2 regions of the Bacillus sp. AL-1R genome follow, and region 2 is predicted to be linked to the other one. Evidence: riboswitches for the same ligand, from Rfam matches in the RefSeq annotation. Region 2 holds a riboswitch; the other holds the start of a gene.
What was found. Region 2 has a riboswitch for FMN ahead of ribE (riboflavin synthase). Riboswitches for the same ligand answer to the same signal wherever they lie in the genome.

Region 1 (7,705 bases), 2.0 Mb from region 2:
AGCACTTTTATTTTCTAAAATTGTAACTTTACAATCTAGTAATAATGCATTTAGATCTCTATAGTTGCCACTATAATCATGATCATTCCACAAAAAATAGACTGGAGCCATAGAGGATAAATAGTGAATATTTTCACCTTTATATTTTTTTGACTTCTTTTTCGAATAACCGCTTAAAAGAATGATCGTATTATGATTGCAAATTTTTTCAATCTCTGTCAATTTATAAAATAGATCGCCTATATTTGGAATCCAAATAAGCTGAATTGATTCTAAAGAATCATCTACATGTTTTATATTAATTTTTCTATGTATAATTTCTAACTTACTTTTTCGATTAATTAATAAAATAAGTGCTACAATTACTACAATTCCGATCAATGATATTATTTTTATGTTCATTTCCCCCTTGTTATAAAACAAAGCAATGTCTGCTAGAAATCTCAAATTATACTTCATTCAAATAAATCAATTTTTACATATTTTGTTGCTACAGTTCAAAGTGCTTTTTTTTATTATACAAAAACTAGTAGGAATTGAAAAATTTTAAACAACGAAAAAACTTATGGCCATTGATACAAAATGGGCATAAGTCTTTTAAGTGAAATAAAGTTTAATCGGTTCGAATAGTCTATTTTCGTATGATTTCGAATTTCATTTTTCATTGCCTCTATAGATTTCTTAACCTTATTTAACCACATCGACATTTAATGGGATTTTTAGAATCTGACCAGGCGTTACTTCAATCCCATTTAAATGATTTGCATCTTGAATAATTTCTTCGCCATCACGATTACCATAATATTTCATTGAAATCGTAAATAAAGTTTCACCTCTTTTGACTTCGTGATTAATCACTTTAACTCCAATAGTTGCACTTGAATCAGCTTGAAGTTTTACGCCATTATTAATCTCTTTTTTGGTTGAAGCTTTATTCTGAGTTTCCTTCTTTTTTTGCTTTTTAACATTGTTACTCGCAGCTAATTCAACTTTTTCAAATTTATTTGAAGGTATGATTAAACTTCCTTTTTCAGTAAATATTTTATCGTATTTACTATGTACAAACTTAACTACTCCAAAAGGTAACATGATAAAGATTATGACTAAAGCAGTAATTAAAGGATACTTTATTTTCCACCAAGGTCTACGTAGATCCTCTTTTATTTTCATCGTTTCACTTCTTGGTGGCAAATTTAACAAATCAACTGCTTTATGATCTTCATTTATTTTTTTATTTTTAAATTTCTTATTTTTTTTCATTCGACTTAAGTCAGCGATACGATTAGTCTTAAGCTCATTATTCATTCTTTGTCTTCACTTTCCAAACTTAATTTCATATACAATCCTAAAACATAATCTAATATAAAATGTGCAATAAATACAATAACAAGATTATTTGTTTTCAAATATAAGTAACCTAAGAAAAAACTTTCAATTAATACAATCGTAAGTAAAATCGGTTTTTTCACATATCGAAAATGAACTAAAGCAAACACAACGGATGCAATAATTAATCCAAATTTAGCTTGAATAAATCCTCGAAAAAATAATTCTTCTGATAATGCGATTAAAATACAAAGTATTGTCATTTCAGGAACTGAGAGTGACGTAAAGAATCTTTTATTAAATCCACCATCATCCAATAAACGCTCTGGAATTGCATAATTTAATAAAATATTAAATAATACGAGTGAAAATCCAGCACCGAATCCAAATAAATAGGTTTTATAGCTTTTTAATAAATGTAAATCATCCAAAAATTTTTCTGTACCAATAAAAAAAACAATACATAAAATAGCGATCACTAAAATGATTAACTGTGTGCCATACACGCTTTTCTTCAAATAGTTAACTGGAATTTCTTGACGGTTTAATTCGCTTTCCATATAGATTCCTCACAGCCCCAATTTATTTCTTAATTCTTGTCCCCATGTAAGTACGTTATGATTTTCATATTTCTCATGATTAGTTGAACAATACTCATCAAACGAAATACCACAAATGTTACAGCAATTTCTTGGTCTATTTATTAACATTTCATCAAATAGGAGAAGATATTTTTCTCGATAACATGTAGATGAAGATAGAAAATCAATCATCGCTTTAAGTTTTAAATATTTCACCTTTTTTCTCTCTGAAATTAACTCTTTGATCGATTCTAATAAGCGATCATTTATTTTTTCGAAATACAAATGTTCTTCTACAATTACATTATATTTAACCATTTTAGAATGAAGTGTTGTCCACTGTACTTCACTAAATTGAAAAACCGCTTTCCAATTAGACACAAGTGTTTCAGTTAATTTAATCGGATCTTCTTCTAATCTTTTTACGTACGATAGAAAAGATTCAACTTGATTCATAGTAAGGATTTCGTCATCAATCAACCTTAGTGGTAACTCATGATCGTTTTCACATACAATTAGAATTGCTATACTTGGCTTTCCATCTCGTCCAGCACGTCCAATTTCTTGAAGATAATTCTCAATGTTTGACGGATACTGGTAATGAATTACAAATCTTACATTAGGTTTATTAATTCCCATACCAAAAGCACTTGTACAAACTATGATATCAATTTGATTTTGAATAAATTGTTGTTGAATTAAAATTCTTTGTTCTTGTTCCATTCCACCATGATAATAAGCAACTTTACAATTTAACTTTTCACTTAAAGTATGTGAAATTTTCTCACAAGTAGCTCTAGTACCACAATAAACGATGCCTGGACCTGTTAATTTAGAAAGATGATTAGTTAATAAGTAGAGCTTTTCTATTTCCGAATCTACTTTTTCAACTTGAATTGCTATGTTCTCTCTATTTACTGAATTGATATATTGTTGAACATCTTTTAACTGTAGTATTTCGATTATTTCGTCCCGCACATTTTTGCTAGCTGTAGCGGTTAAAGCTAAAACCGTAGGATTATTTAATTTCCGCTTTATTTCCCCTAGCGTTTTATATTCTGGCCTAAAATCATGGCCCCACTGTGATATACAATGGGCTTCATCAACCACAAATAATGAGATTTTAGACGCAGAAAGCTTTTGAATTAAAAATTGATTTTGTAACATTTCAGGCGAAACAAAAATAAACTTATAGCTACTAATATGATTAAATAAATATTTTTTTTGCTCAAAACTTCTAAAGCTATTTAGTGCAATAACTCGTTTATCTCCGAATGATTTAATCTGTTCTACTTGATCCTCCATAAGTGAAAGTAAAGGTGAAACGATTACTACAACACCAGGTAACAGTAGCCCTGTTAATTGATATAATAGTGACTTCCCTCCACCTGTAGGAAGCATCGCTAAAACATCTTTTGAGTTTATCAAATCATTAATAATTTCTTTTTGGCTATTACGAAAACTTGAATAACCGAATTTTTCGTATAGCACTTTATTTAGGTCCATATAAATCACCCATTCTTGCAAGAGTAATACGAATTTGAAAATAAGTTACCTCATTTAATAAAGCTTCTTTAATAATTTTTAATTTCCTTGTATTAAGTTCAATTATTTTATTTTTTATTAAAGTAAATTGTTTTGTCGAAATAAATTGATGAATTGGAAATAATTTATCACTTAATACACACTCCACTATATGATCCTCGATTGTACTAATTTTTAAATTACGAATCGCTGCTATTTCTTGAATGGTTTTACCTTCTTTAAATAATCGCTTCGTTTCGATTGAAGTATTCGTAATATTAGTACGTTTATCTCCTTTAACAAATTTACTTAATAAAGGATAATGATTGTTCCCTTCGACCAAAATAGTGATGATATGATGCAAAGTATTAATCGAGTTGAGATAAATTTTTTCAACAGCTACTTTGTGTTCAGATGCAATCTGTTCAAACGTCATGCCATAAGAATTAGCACCAGACAATCGTTTCACAAATAATAATGCATCTTCGTCACTTAAATTTTCTAAAATTGTATGTAATTCATTGTAAAATTGCTTAACTAATTCGTCTTTATTCCCATTATAATTAAGAATCTCATTTTTTACCCATTCTTGTATGTCTTGATCTTGAATAACTGCTCTAAAATAGTTTAATTTCATATTCAAATTGGAAACTGTTTGAAAAAATAATGAAAACCTTTTCCAAAAAATCTTTTGAATACTCGAAAACCTTAGACCATTTATATGTGTAAATTCCATAAACTGTAATTTTTGATTTGCTAAATATGCTTGACCATTTTTATTTAACAAATAAATATTTTTATTTTCAGTTTGACCTATGTACCCTTTAACCTCTAACCCATTTATAATTTCTTGCATATTTTGATGGGTAAGGAAATGAAAAAGTCCGAAAAATGATGTGACATGATAAAAATGAGAATCTTGTATAATCTGAGCACTTTGTTTACCTTTTAATAAATACAATATACCTTGGATCGTTCGTTCACCATTATACCGATGAAGTAAAAAAAGGATGATTTCTTCCAAAATTGATAGTTTAGACATTATAAACCTCTCAAATAAATTTATTCCATTAATATATTTGAATATTTTTTCGAATTATTATTAGTAGTTTAAAAATATTTGTGTATTTTTTCTAACTAGTTGTTATTTCTTCTAGCTTATCATATGTATCAATATCCAAACCATTTTAAACAAATAAAAATCATTATTTATTTTATTTGAAATTTCATCATTTCTCGTTTTTTTCAAAACCTTGTACAATTATATTGAAAAGTTTTGGAAACCGTTTTAAAATGTTTACAGGTACATTACAAAAATAGTATCTGTAATAAAAACAGGGAATAATTTGGGAGGTCAATACAATGGCAAAATATACAATCGTTGATAAAGACACTTGTATCGCATGTGGCGCATGTGGCGCTGCTGCACCTGATATCTATGACTATGATGATGAAGGGATTGCATACGTTACTCTAGATGATAACCAAGGAATCGTTGAAATTCCAGACGTATTACTTGATGACATGATGGATGCATTTGAAGGATGCCCAACAGACTCAATCAAAGTTGCTGACGAAGCATTCGATGGCGACGCTTTAAAATTCGAATAGTAAAAACTGCGGCGGAAGTTATTTCGTCGCTTTTTTTATTTTTAAAACTTTGATACCTTTTTCACTTTACAAATGCATTTCTAACGATACAAAAAACAAAAAGTGTCTACCGAAATTTAGTAGACACTTTCATTTATTTATACATTGTGGACATTCATTCTTTGAGTTAACCAAACCTTTAATTTAGGGTAAATCACTAAGAATAAGATCATAATTAACAGACCTTTAATTGCATTAAATGGCATGATTGAAGTGACAATTACTTCATTTGGCAGGTTAAAATTCATGAAATGTGCATATGCAGGTAAGAACACAAAATAATTTAATAAGCTTAAAATTCCCGTCATCACTACAGTACCAATGATTAATCCAAAAGTTAAGCCTTTTACTGAACGATATTTTCTAAAGAAATATGTCGCAGGTAAAATGTATAATACTCCTGCACAAAAATTAGCAAATTCCCCTATTGGTACACCAGTCATACTACCATTAATAACGTAATGAAGTATGTTTTTGATTAACTCTACGCCAATTCCAGCTACCGGTCCAAAAACAATTGCGCCTATTAAAGCCGGAACCTCACTGAAGTCAATTTGAAGCCATACTGGGAATGCAGGAAGTGGAAAATCCAGCATCATCAAAAGATACGAAATACTGCTGAGCATTGCCACTACTACCATTTTATTTACTTTGTTGCGTTGTTGCATAATACCTCTCTCCTTTTTCCCGATCTTATCAAGAAAAATGAAAGGTTCGCTTAAGTAGCGTTATTATTTGCACATATTATAAAAAGTCCAAATTTAAAATGAAAAAACAGTATAAAATTATGCAAATAAAATCCCCTATTTTTTTTAGAATAGGGGAGAATTTTCAGCACGCCAAATAAGCGTTCAAAAAGATGAATTTTTTGAACTTGCGAACCTCCATCTTCTCCCATCCAGACTATACTGTCGGCTCTAGAATCGCACTAGATCCTGCCCAAAAAATCAGGCTCGCGGGCTTATAAGCAATGCTTAATTACCGCCGGTGGGGAATTTCACCCCGCCCCGAAGATAGATCGTTTATTAAATTACAGTTTAATGTTACTAAATTAAATACAGTTTGTAAATAAAAATCTCTTCCTATTCATTTAACGTCATTACTTATGTTTTCTTGACAAAAACTTACTATCGAATCATCCCTATTGTAAAGACTGCTCTATACTTTATCATTTAACAAATACTGTATAATCAATTCCTTTTGCATATTTTAATATGTTTATTTATATTTTCTGAGAATTGGATCTTTACTATTCTTTCTCCTTAAAACAAAAATAGAACTTCGCATATAAATGTCCTTTACTAAAATAAGTAGTAAATTACATTTAAAAAGGAAGTTCATAAAAAACACTAAGGGTTTGAAACTATTTTTAATTCATGAAAATTTTTCACTTCTATTAGATCCTTTAAATTATCTCGATTTCCTCCAATAAATAAAAGTCCAATCGTTAAAACAAAAACGACAATCAACAAACATCTCCTAAGAAAATCAAACATTATTTGCCTCCTACCTAAAGAAATGTGGAAGTGTGTTATCAGCCATATACCGGTGAACTGTCTACTGATCATACATAAAAAAATTAGAGTAGACGTATCACCCATTTCAATCTTTAACTCTTTTTATGTATTTCGCTTAAGAAGTATTAGAAACCGAAAATGTATATACCACTAAGTACATTTACTAAAACTTACACTCAATCATTCTATGATTGAAAAAAAGTATTTATACAAAAAAAATAGCAATTGATTAGAAAAATTCAACTATTCAATCGCTATTTTTCTTATTTTATTTTTTATCAGTTCGAAATACGATTGCTCCTCTTTCGTATTCAACATCCTTAATATTTAAACGAGTATTGATTACCCTAGCAAGCGCAAAGAAATAATCAGATAATCGATTTAAATATAAAAATACTGGAAGATGTATGTTTTCTTGCTTCATTAATGTTACAACCGTTCTCTCTGCACGTCTTGTTACCGCTCTTGCTTGATGAATGATTGCAGCAGGTTTTGACCCACCAGGTAAAATAAAACGCTGTAATGGGGGAGTTACTTCCATATATTCATCGATTAATGTTTCAAGTTCTTCAACCATTTTCTCTGTTGTTTTAAAAGGGATACTATCTTTTACAACCGCTAAATCTCCACCGCAGTCAAATAGCTCATGTTGGATTTTTTGAAGTGAATTGTAGAGATCCCTCGTATTTTCATGATCTAAATATGTCATTGCGTATCCAACGATTGTATTTACTTCATCAATTGTTCCGTAAGCCTCAACCCTTAAATCATCTTTATCTACTCGTTTACCTACTAAGCTAGTCTGACCTTTATCCCCAGTTTTTGTATAAATTTTCATGAAAAACCACTCCTTTTTTCAATTTACAATACATTACTTTTATATATAATGACCTTTTTATTTGTTTCTGGATTATCTATAATTTGAAAAGATGTGTCATATAAACCTTTTAATAAACTTTCATTTAAAACTTTGTCTGTTTTTCCTTCGATATAAATTTTACCATCCTTTAATCCTATTAATCGATCACAGTATAGGCTTGCTAAATTTAAGTCATGAAAAACAGTTACAATCGTTTTATTCTCTTTTTTTTGTAATTCCTTTAACAC
Region 2 (7,705 bases):
CCTCACAAATTTAAGTCGATCTTTTAATCCTTCCAATACTTCATTTTGACTTTTTTCCAGTAAATCAAATTTATCTTTGTAATGAAGATAAAATGTACCACGATTTAGTCCGGCTTTTAAAGTAATATCTCTTACTGAAATAGATTCGAATCCTTTTTCCTCTATTAAATCTAACAATGTCTCTTTAATTAATTCTCTCGTTTTTGCAACTTTTAATTCTCTCAATGATTGAGCCACTTTATAATCACCCCTTTGGAATATTAGTTCTTACTAAACAAATTTCTAAATGTGTTTAGTATTGAACACATTTGTATGATTTGCTTATTGTGATTTTGTAAAACTCATTGTAATATCTTCACATAAGAATAGTCAACACGTTGTTCATTAATTTTATCATAAAAAAATTAGGAGGTTATACAATGAACTTATTTAAACAAAAACAAGCTATACTAGCTCCTATACTAGTACTAGTAGTTGCGATTATATTCAGTCTAACTTTAGCATCATCCGTTAACCCTACACCTAAAAATCTACCAATTGCAATCGTTAACGAAGATAAAGGAATTCAAGTTCCTTCAAAAGGAACTGTAAATATAGGTCAAATGATAGTTTCAAAAATAAATGAACTATCTAAAACCAAAAATGATGAAAAGCCAGCAATTAAGTGGATTCAAGTTTCGAGTGAAGAAAATGTACGTAAAGGACTAAATAACCAAAAATACTATGCTGCTCTTATTCTTCAAAAGGATTTAAGTAAAAATCAAGCTTCATTAAAAACAGCGAACCCTTCACCTATTTCAATAAAAATTCTAGTTAATCAAGGTAAAAATGCAAATGGATCAGCGATGGCTAGTCAAATGCTATCTCATCTAGTAGAAAATCTTAACCTTACTATTCATACAGAAATTTTTAATGAATTAAAGAAAAGCGTGAGTTCAATTTCAGTAAATCAAGCTGAGGTATTAGCAAATCCAATCATAACGAAGGTTGAAAATGTTAATGCAATTGGAACACATACAGCAAATGGAAACGCACCAGTGAGTTTAATTACACCACTTTGGATGTCTAGTTTAATTGGTGCCGTGATCGTCTTTTTAGCGAAAAAGAAAACAGAAACATCAAATTCAATTAGTAAAATAAAAGTTATTTTTGAACAATTACTTTTAGGGGTAGTCCTATCTTTCCTAATTGGTTTCGGCATAACTTTAATGGCAAAATGGATTGGCTTTACTCTTCCAAACTTCTTGGACGTTGCGCTATATTTAACGATTACTTATTTCTGTTTCCATATCCTAATTTCTGCTGTCATGTCATGGATTGGCTTTGGTGGCGTAGCTATCTTTGCCCTAATCTTTTTCTTCTCTGGTTCCTTAATCGGAATGCCAAAAGAGCTTTTACCAACTTTTTCAAAGGACTGGATTTACTCATGGATCCCAATGCGATTTGGTGCTGACGGATTAAGAGAAATTTTCTATTTTGATAAAGGATTATCGATGAGTCATTCTATGAATATGATTATTTGGATTGGTATAATCTCCGTTGTTCTTTTAATATTATCTGCGTTTAAATCTAAAAAAGAAAAAGTACATCAAACGTTAAATGTTTAATGAAATTAAAAAAAGGACCAAACAAAACTTGGTCCTTTTTTAGTCTATTAAGTATCGAATAAATTCCCATTCAATGCTTCAATATATCTTTTAGCTGAATTATTGACTACTAGCTTTGCATTTTCTTTTACAATTCCATGAAATGCATTATAAATCCTATCAAATTTTAGCTTTTCTACGGCTAACGATATCTCATTTACTTTTTTTTCTGGTAATGGAATTAAATTAGGATAACTATACATAAAACTTACCCAATTATGATCTGCAACTACTTGAATAATATCACCTGTTAATAGTATTCCTTTTTGCTCATTTCCAGCTTTCCATTCTAATACCGCTCCACCTTTAAAGTGTCCGCCTAATCGATGAATTTCAATTCCTTCTTTAAGATTTAATGATTCGCCAGACCAAAAAATAATTTTATCACTTTTTCTCGTAACCCACTCTTGGTCATCTTCGTGTATGTATACTGGTACATCAAATCTTTTTGCCCATTCAATTTGGCTAGAGTAATAGTGTGGATGTGAAAGAGCAATCGCATCGATTCCTCCTAAGCTCTTAATTTCTTCAAACGTTTTCTCATCTAGAAATGTGACGCAATCCCACAAAACATTAAAACCTTCATTTCTAATGAGGTATGCAGTCTGACCAATTCCAAACTTAGGACTCGTTACAATACTATATAAATTTTCTTCTTCATAGCGAATACTATTTTGATAGTTTTGTTCTTTCATTGATTGTAATGTTGTCCAACTTTGACCACTTAGATTGATGTATTGTCTTTCATCAGAACAAATTATACAGTACTCAGGAGGATCAATAGACTTGTTATATTGAACGCCACAAGTCGTACAAATAAAGTTATACATTTGCTCATTCATCTCACTTTCCCTCGAATTTAATCTGACATACTTTTGATTATGAGGTAAAAATTCCCAATGCAAATAGACACATTTAAGTATAGTAAATCAAAATCTGATTTATTACACTTGAATGTGCCTAAAATAATGAAAGTTTAAGCTTTCTATTATTTAATTTTTACAACTTTACCTTTTGTCATCTCAATCAATTCATTAGGTGTTAACTGAAATATTGCTTTTGGATGACCAGCAGCAGCCCATACTTCCTTATACTGTAATAGATCCTCGTCAATAAATGTCATTACTTTGTTTTTATGACCAATTGGTGATACCCCTCCAATTACGAATCCTGTTTGTTCACGTACAAAATCAGCATCTGCTTTACCTAATTTTTCATTAAGTATTTTCTCGATTTGTTTCTCATTTACTCGATTAATACCACTTGCTACGATTAGTACAGGACTATTTGAGCTTTCTAATCTGAATATAATAGACTTTGCTATTTGAGCCACTTCACAATTTAACGCATCAGCCGCTTCCTTAGCAGTTCTTGCACTATTTGGTAGTTCAATGACTTTATTTGAATAACCTAACTCAATGATTAAATCTTGTACGTTTTGTGCACTTTCTTTTAATGCTTCCACAATCATCACTTCCTCAAAAAATTGTTTTATTAATTATTCTAGAAACAAAGGTGCAATCCTTTTTTTTCGAATAGATTTACTACTTCCACCAAATAGAATTAGGATATTCGCCTTTACTAATATTAATTGTTTCACCAATTTTAGGTGTAGAATACTTTACTTCATGTTCTTTAGCAGCCTCCACAACTCTATTAATTGGTTCATTCCAGTCATGAAATGCTAATGTAAAAGCGCCAAAATGAATTGGTACAAGAACTTCACCTTTTACGTCAATAAAAGCTTTAATTGTTTCTTCAGGCAGCATATGGATGGCAGACCATCGTCTATCATATTGACCACATTCCATTAAAGCTAGATCGAACGGTCCATATTTTCCCCCTATTTCTTTGAAATGAGGTGCATAACCACTATCTCCACTAAAGTAAATTTTCGTATCCTCACCAATGATGACCCATGAACACCACAATGTATTGTTGCGATCAGTTAAGCTTCTTCCTGAAAAATGTCTTGCTGGCGTACAGGCTAATGTTAATTGATCAAATTTAAATTCATCCCACCAGTTATGTTCAGAAATACGCTCTATTGGTACCCCCCAGCTCATCAAGTGACTCCCTACACCAAGAGGAACAATAAATCGATCGACTTTATGTTTGATTTTTTTTATAGTACCGTAATCTAGATGGTCATAATGGTCATGCGATAATATGACAGCATCTATTTTTGGTAATTCATTGATCTCAATAGGTAAACCTCCACTATATCTTTTACCACCAAATTGCGGAAATGGGGTTGGTGCGTTCCCAAACATTGGATCAATTAAAATATTTTTTCCATCGATTCGAATAAATAAAGCTGAATGCCCAAACCAAGTAACTTTTGAGTCGTTATTTTTTGAATGGAAAAATGAAACATCGATTCTCTCCATAGGGATCCCAGCTTTAGGTGTACGGTTCGTATTTTTCTTAACAAAGTCTCTAAGCATTGAAATATTTGTTTTAAAATCCATACTCATACTCGTAGGAATTTGATTTATAAACTTACCATTTTTATAATGATCTAAGGCATTAAATGACTCCATTTTATCCTTTGAATATTTCTTCCCAAAATGAGGATATGTATTTAAAAATATTGTTACAATGATAACTAGCAATATAAAAATTAGAAAAAATAACATTTAATTTCCACCTCCAAACTAACTTTTACTAAAATTTACACTACCATATTTCTAGAAGATTAAACAAATATTCAGACGCTTTAATTTATAAAAAAACCTTTTTAGTAAAAAGAAAAGAGAGGTAAAATTCACCTCTCCTTAATCAGTTTCTTCTATTATATTTATACTTATATATTTATACTTAGTTTAAAGTTCTTAATAAATTAGCCATCTCAATTGCTGAAATACCAGCATCCCAACCTTTATTACCAGCTTTTGTACCAGCTCTTTCAATTGCTTGTTCAATATTTTCTGTTGTTAATACACCAAAAATGACAGGGATACCAGTTTGTAAAGTAATCGCAGCGACACCTTTTGCTACTTCATTACATACGTAATCGTAATGAGTAGTTGCCCCACGAATAACTGTTCCTAGTGTAATGATTGCATCGTATTTTTTTGAATCAGCAAGTTTTTTTGCTACTAACGGAATTTCAAATGCTCCAGGTACCCAAATAACATCAACATCTGATTCTTCTACACCGTGACGATAAAGAGCATCTTCTGCACCACCAAGTAGTTTTGATGTAATAAATTCATTAAAACGTCCAACGATTACCGCAACTTTAAGTCCAGATCCTACTAAATTTCCTTCGAATTTCATGATTATCTCTCCCTATTAATAGTTTAATAAATGTCCCATTTTTTCAATTTTTGTATATAAATATTTTTCGTTTTCACTTTTCATTTCTGCTTGTATCGGTACTCGATTATTTATTTGTAATCCATATGATTTTAATTCATCTATTTTAGCTGGATTGTTCGTTACAAGTTCGATATTCGTGATACCTAAATCTTTAATAATTTGGGCACTAATCGCGTAATCTCTTAAATCTGAATCAAATCCTAAGTTTAAATTTGCTTCAACAGTATCAAAGCCTTCTTCCTGTAACTTATATGCTCGTAACTTATTAAGTAAGCCAATCCCTCGGCCTTCTTGTCGCATATAAACAATGACACCTTTTCCTGCTTCTTCAATCATCGATAATGTTGATTGCAACTGAGGTCCGCAATCACAACGACATGAGCCAAATACATCTCCAGTTAAACATTCCGAATGAATACGGACAAGTACTGGTTCACCATCGTCAACTTTCCCTTTTACAATCGCAACATGCTCTTTACCATCGATCTCATTTGTATAACCAATCATCTTGAAATCACCGAAGTCAGTTGGTAATTTAATTTCAACTTCTCTTTTTACAAGTTGTTCAGTTTCTTGTCTATAATGAATTAAATCTTTAATTGTAATCATTTTTAAATTAAACTTTTTTGCGATTTGAATTAAATCCGGTACCCTTGCCATTGTCCCATCATCATTCATAATTTCACAGATGACACCAACTGCTTTTGATCCAGCCATTCGTGCTAAATCTACTGCTGCTTCCGTATGGCCCGGTCTCTCAACAACTCCTCCGTTTTTAGCGACTAGAGGAAACATATGTCCAGGTCTTCTAAAATCTGATCCAGTTGATTCATCATTTAACATTTGTAAAACTGTATGTGAACGTTCAAATGCCGAGATACCAGTAGTAGAATCGATATGATCAATACTCACAGTAAAGGCAGTTCCATGAGAATCTGTATTTTTTGTTACCATATCATGTAAATCTAGTCTTTTGGCAATCTCTTCAGAAACAGGCGCACAAATTAATCCGCGACCATGTGTTGCCATAAAGTTGATATTTTCTGGAGTTGCAAATTCTCCGATAACAACAAAATCTCCTTCATTCTCTCTATCTTCATCATCACAAACGATAATAATTTTCCCATTTTTCAAGTCTTCAATTGCTTCTTCTATTTTAGAGAACATGATCTTACTCCTTTATATATAGCCATTTTCAGATAAAAATGAAGTTGTTATTGCCGTACTCTTTTTCGTCTCACTCATACCGAGCATTTTTTCGACATACTTACCTAATAAATCAAACTCAAGATTTACAATGTCGCCAACTTTTTTACTGCCTAAAATCGTATGTGAACGAGTATGAGGAATTAAAGAAATCGTTACAATATCAGTTTCAACTTCAAATATTGTTAAACTTGTACCATCAATCGTTATACTACCTTTTTGAAGGCAATATTTAGCAAACTGACTTGGAATACTAATTTTATAAATTACTGCATTTTCCATTGCTTTAACTGATACGATTTTACCTGTTCCATCAATATGACCCGATACAATATGACCACCAAACCTTCCATTTGCAGCCATTGCTCGCTCTAAATTTACTTTTTGGCTAGAACCCAATGAGCTTAGATTGGATGCTTGAAATGTTTCAGGCATAACATCAACAGAAAATTCATTTTTAGTAAAATCTGTAACGGTTAAACAAACTCCATTTACGGAGATGCTATCCCCTAGATGAACATCCTCTAAAATGGTTGATGCACCAATTGTTAGCACTAAAGTTTTACCCTTTTTTACGATATTTTTTACTGTTCCTATTTCTTCAACGATTCCAGTAAACAAGTTATTTCACCTCATTTCGAAAAAGCCCGATAAATAATTTTGTAGACCCATCTCTAATTTCATAAATAGTTGATCCACCTTATCACACCTTCTAATTCAAATTAATTTGAAAAAGTGAAAAGCCCCTTAGAAAACTCCTAAGGGGCGATAGATGTTTAAGAAAGGAAGCATACTTAAATAAACGCTTATACAATATGAGCTATTAAACGACAATATTGTAGCACGTCTATTGTTGTACATTTAAATTATGCACAACGAACTAAGCCTATACGGATATTATTTTTTGAAAACAAACATACCGTATATGCACTCCATCCTTCTCCCATCCAGACTATACTGTCGGCTCTAGATTCTAACTAGATCAGCAACATATAAAAAATCTATATGAAGCTCACGGGCTTAGTATATAAATATACAACACCGCCGGTTGGGAATTTCACCCGACCCCGAAGGACACTAATTATCAAATTTGGTTTCATTATAACTAGCAATTATTTGATTGTAAAGAATTTAAGATTCTATTTTCTTTTAAACGAATTGAAAGAAAAACAAAATTAATGTTAAAAGCCTTATAAAATATGGAAAATTTCACACTCTATTTAGTTAAGAATTTTATTATTTTACTAAATAAATAATCATGCTTTGTTACAACTAATACAAAATTGTATAAATATTTATTTTAAAGTAATTAGAGAAAAATGATTGTATAACCAATATAGAAAGTAAAACTTACGGAATCCTGAATTTGTTTTTTCACTAGTATAAAATTAGTTTTTATCATTTCTTTACAATAGGAATAAAATGCTCCTAGAACACTTGAAAATTAGATTATTAAAGCATTGTCCTTTATATCAGAATTAGAAATAAATAAACCTGATTACTACAAAACAATACTTGATTTTTTAACA

Region 1: another riboswitch for FMN. It lies ahead of ACSBO6_RS12625 (ECF transporter S component); the one in region 2 lies ahead of ribE (riboflavin synthase).

Annotation. Positions count from the first base shown of each region.
Region 1 is NZ_CP197469.1:2,674,153-2,681,857, forward strand. It holds gene ACSBO6_RS12595 (metallophosphoesterase family protein) at 1-402, opposite strand, end outside; gene ACSBO6_RS12600 (LysM peptidoglycan-binding domain-containing protein) at 688-1,305, opposite strand; gene ACSBO6_RS12605 (CPBP family intramembrane glutamic endopeptidase) at 1,302-1,886, opposite strand; gene ACSBO6_RS12610 (RecQ family ATP-dependent DNA helicase) at 1,896-3,413, opposite strand; gene ACSBO6_RS12615 (YpbB family protein) at 3,400-4,473, opposite strand; gene ACSBO6_RS12620 (ferredoxin) at 4,794-5,042, shown strand; gene ACSBO6_RS12625 (ECF transporter S component) at 5,180-5,749, opposite strand; FMN riboswitch at 5,964-6,100, opposite strand; gene ACSBO6_RS12630 (hypothetical protein) at 6,431-6,577, opposite strand; gene ACSBO6_RS12635 (cob(I)yrinic acid a,c-diamide adenosyltransferase) at 6,867-7,436, opposite strand; gene ACSBO6_RS12640 (ABC transporter ATP-binding protein) at 7,460-7,705, opposite strand, start outside.
Region 2 is NZ_CP197469.1:721,488-729,192, reverse strand. It holds gene ACSBO6_RS03460 (TetR/AcrR family transcriptional regulator) at 1-237, opposite strand, end outside; gene ACSBO6_RS03455 (YhgE/Pip domain-containing protein) at 420-1,607, shown strand; gene ACSBO6_RS03450 (MBL fold metallo-hydrolase) at 1,655-2,476, opposite strand; gene ACSBO6_RS03445 (YbaK/EbsC family protein) at 2,635-3,117, opposite strand; gene ACSBO6_RS03440 (MBL fold metallo-hydrolase) at 3,191-4,189, opposite strand; gene ribH (6,7-dimethyl-8-ribityllumazine synthase) at 4,467-4,928, opposite strand; gene ACSBO6_RS03430 (bifunctional 3,4-dihydroxy-2-butanone-4-phosphate synthase/GTP cyclohydrolase II) at 4,944-6,137, opposite strand; gene ribE (riboflavin synthase) at 6,150-6,797, opposite strand; FMN riboswitch at 7,108-7,255, opposite strand.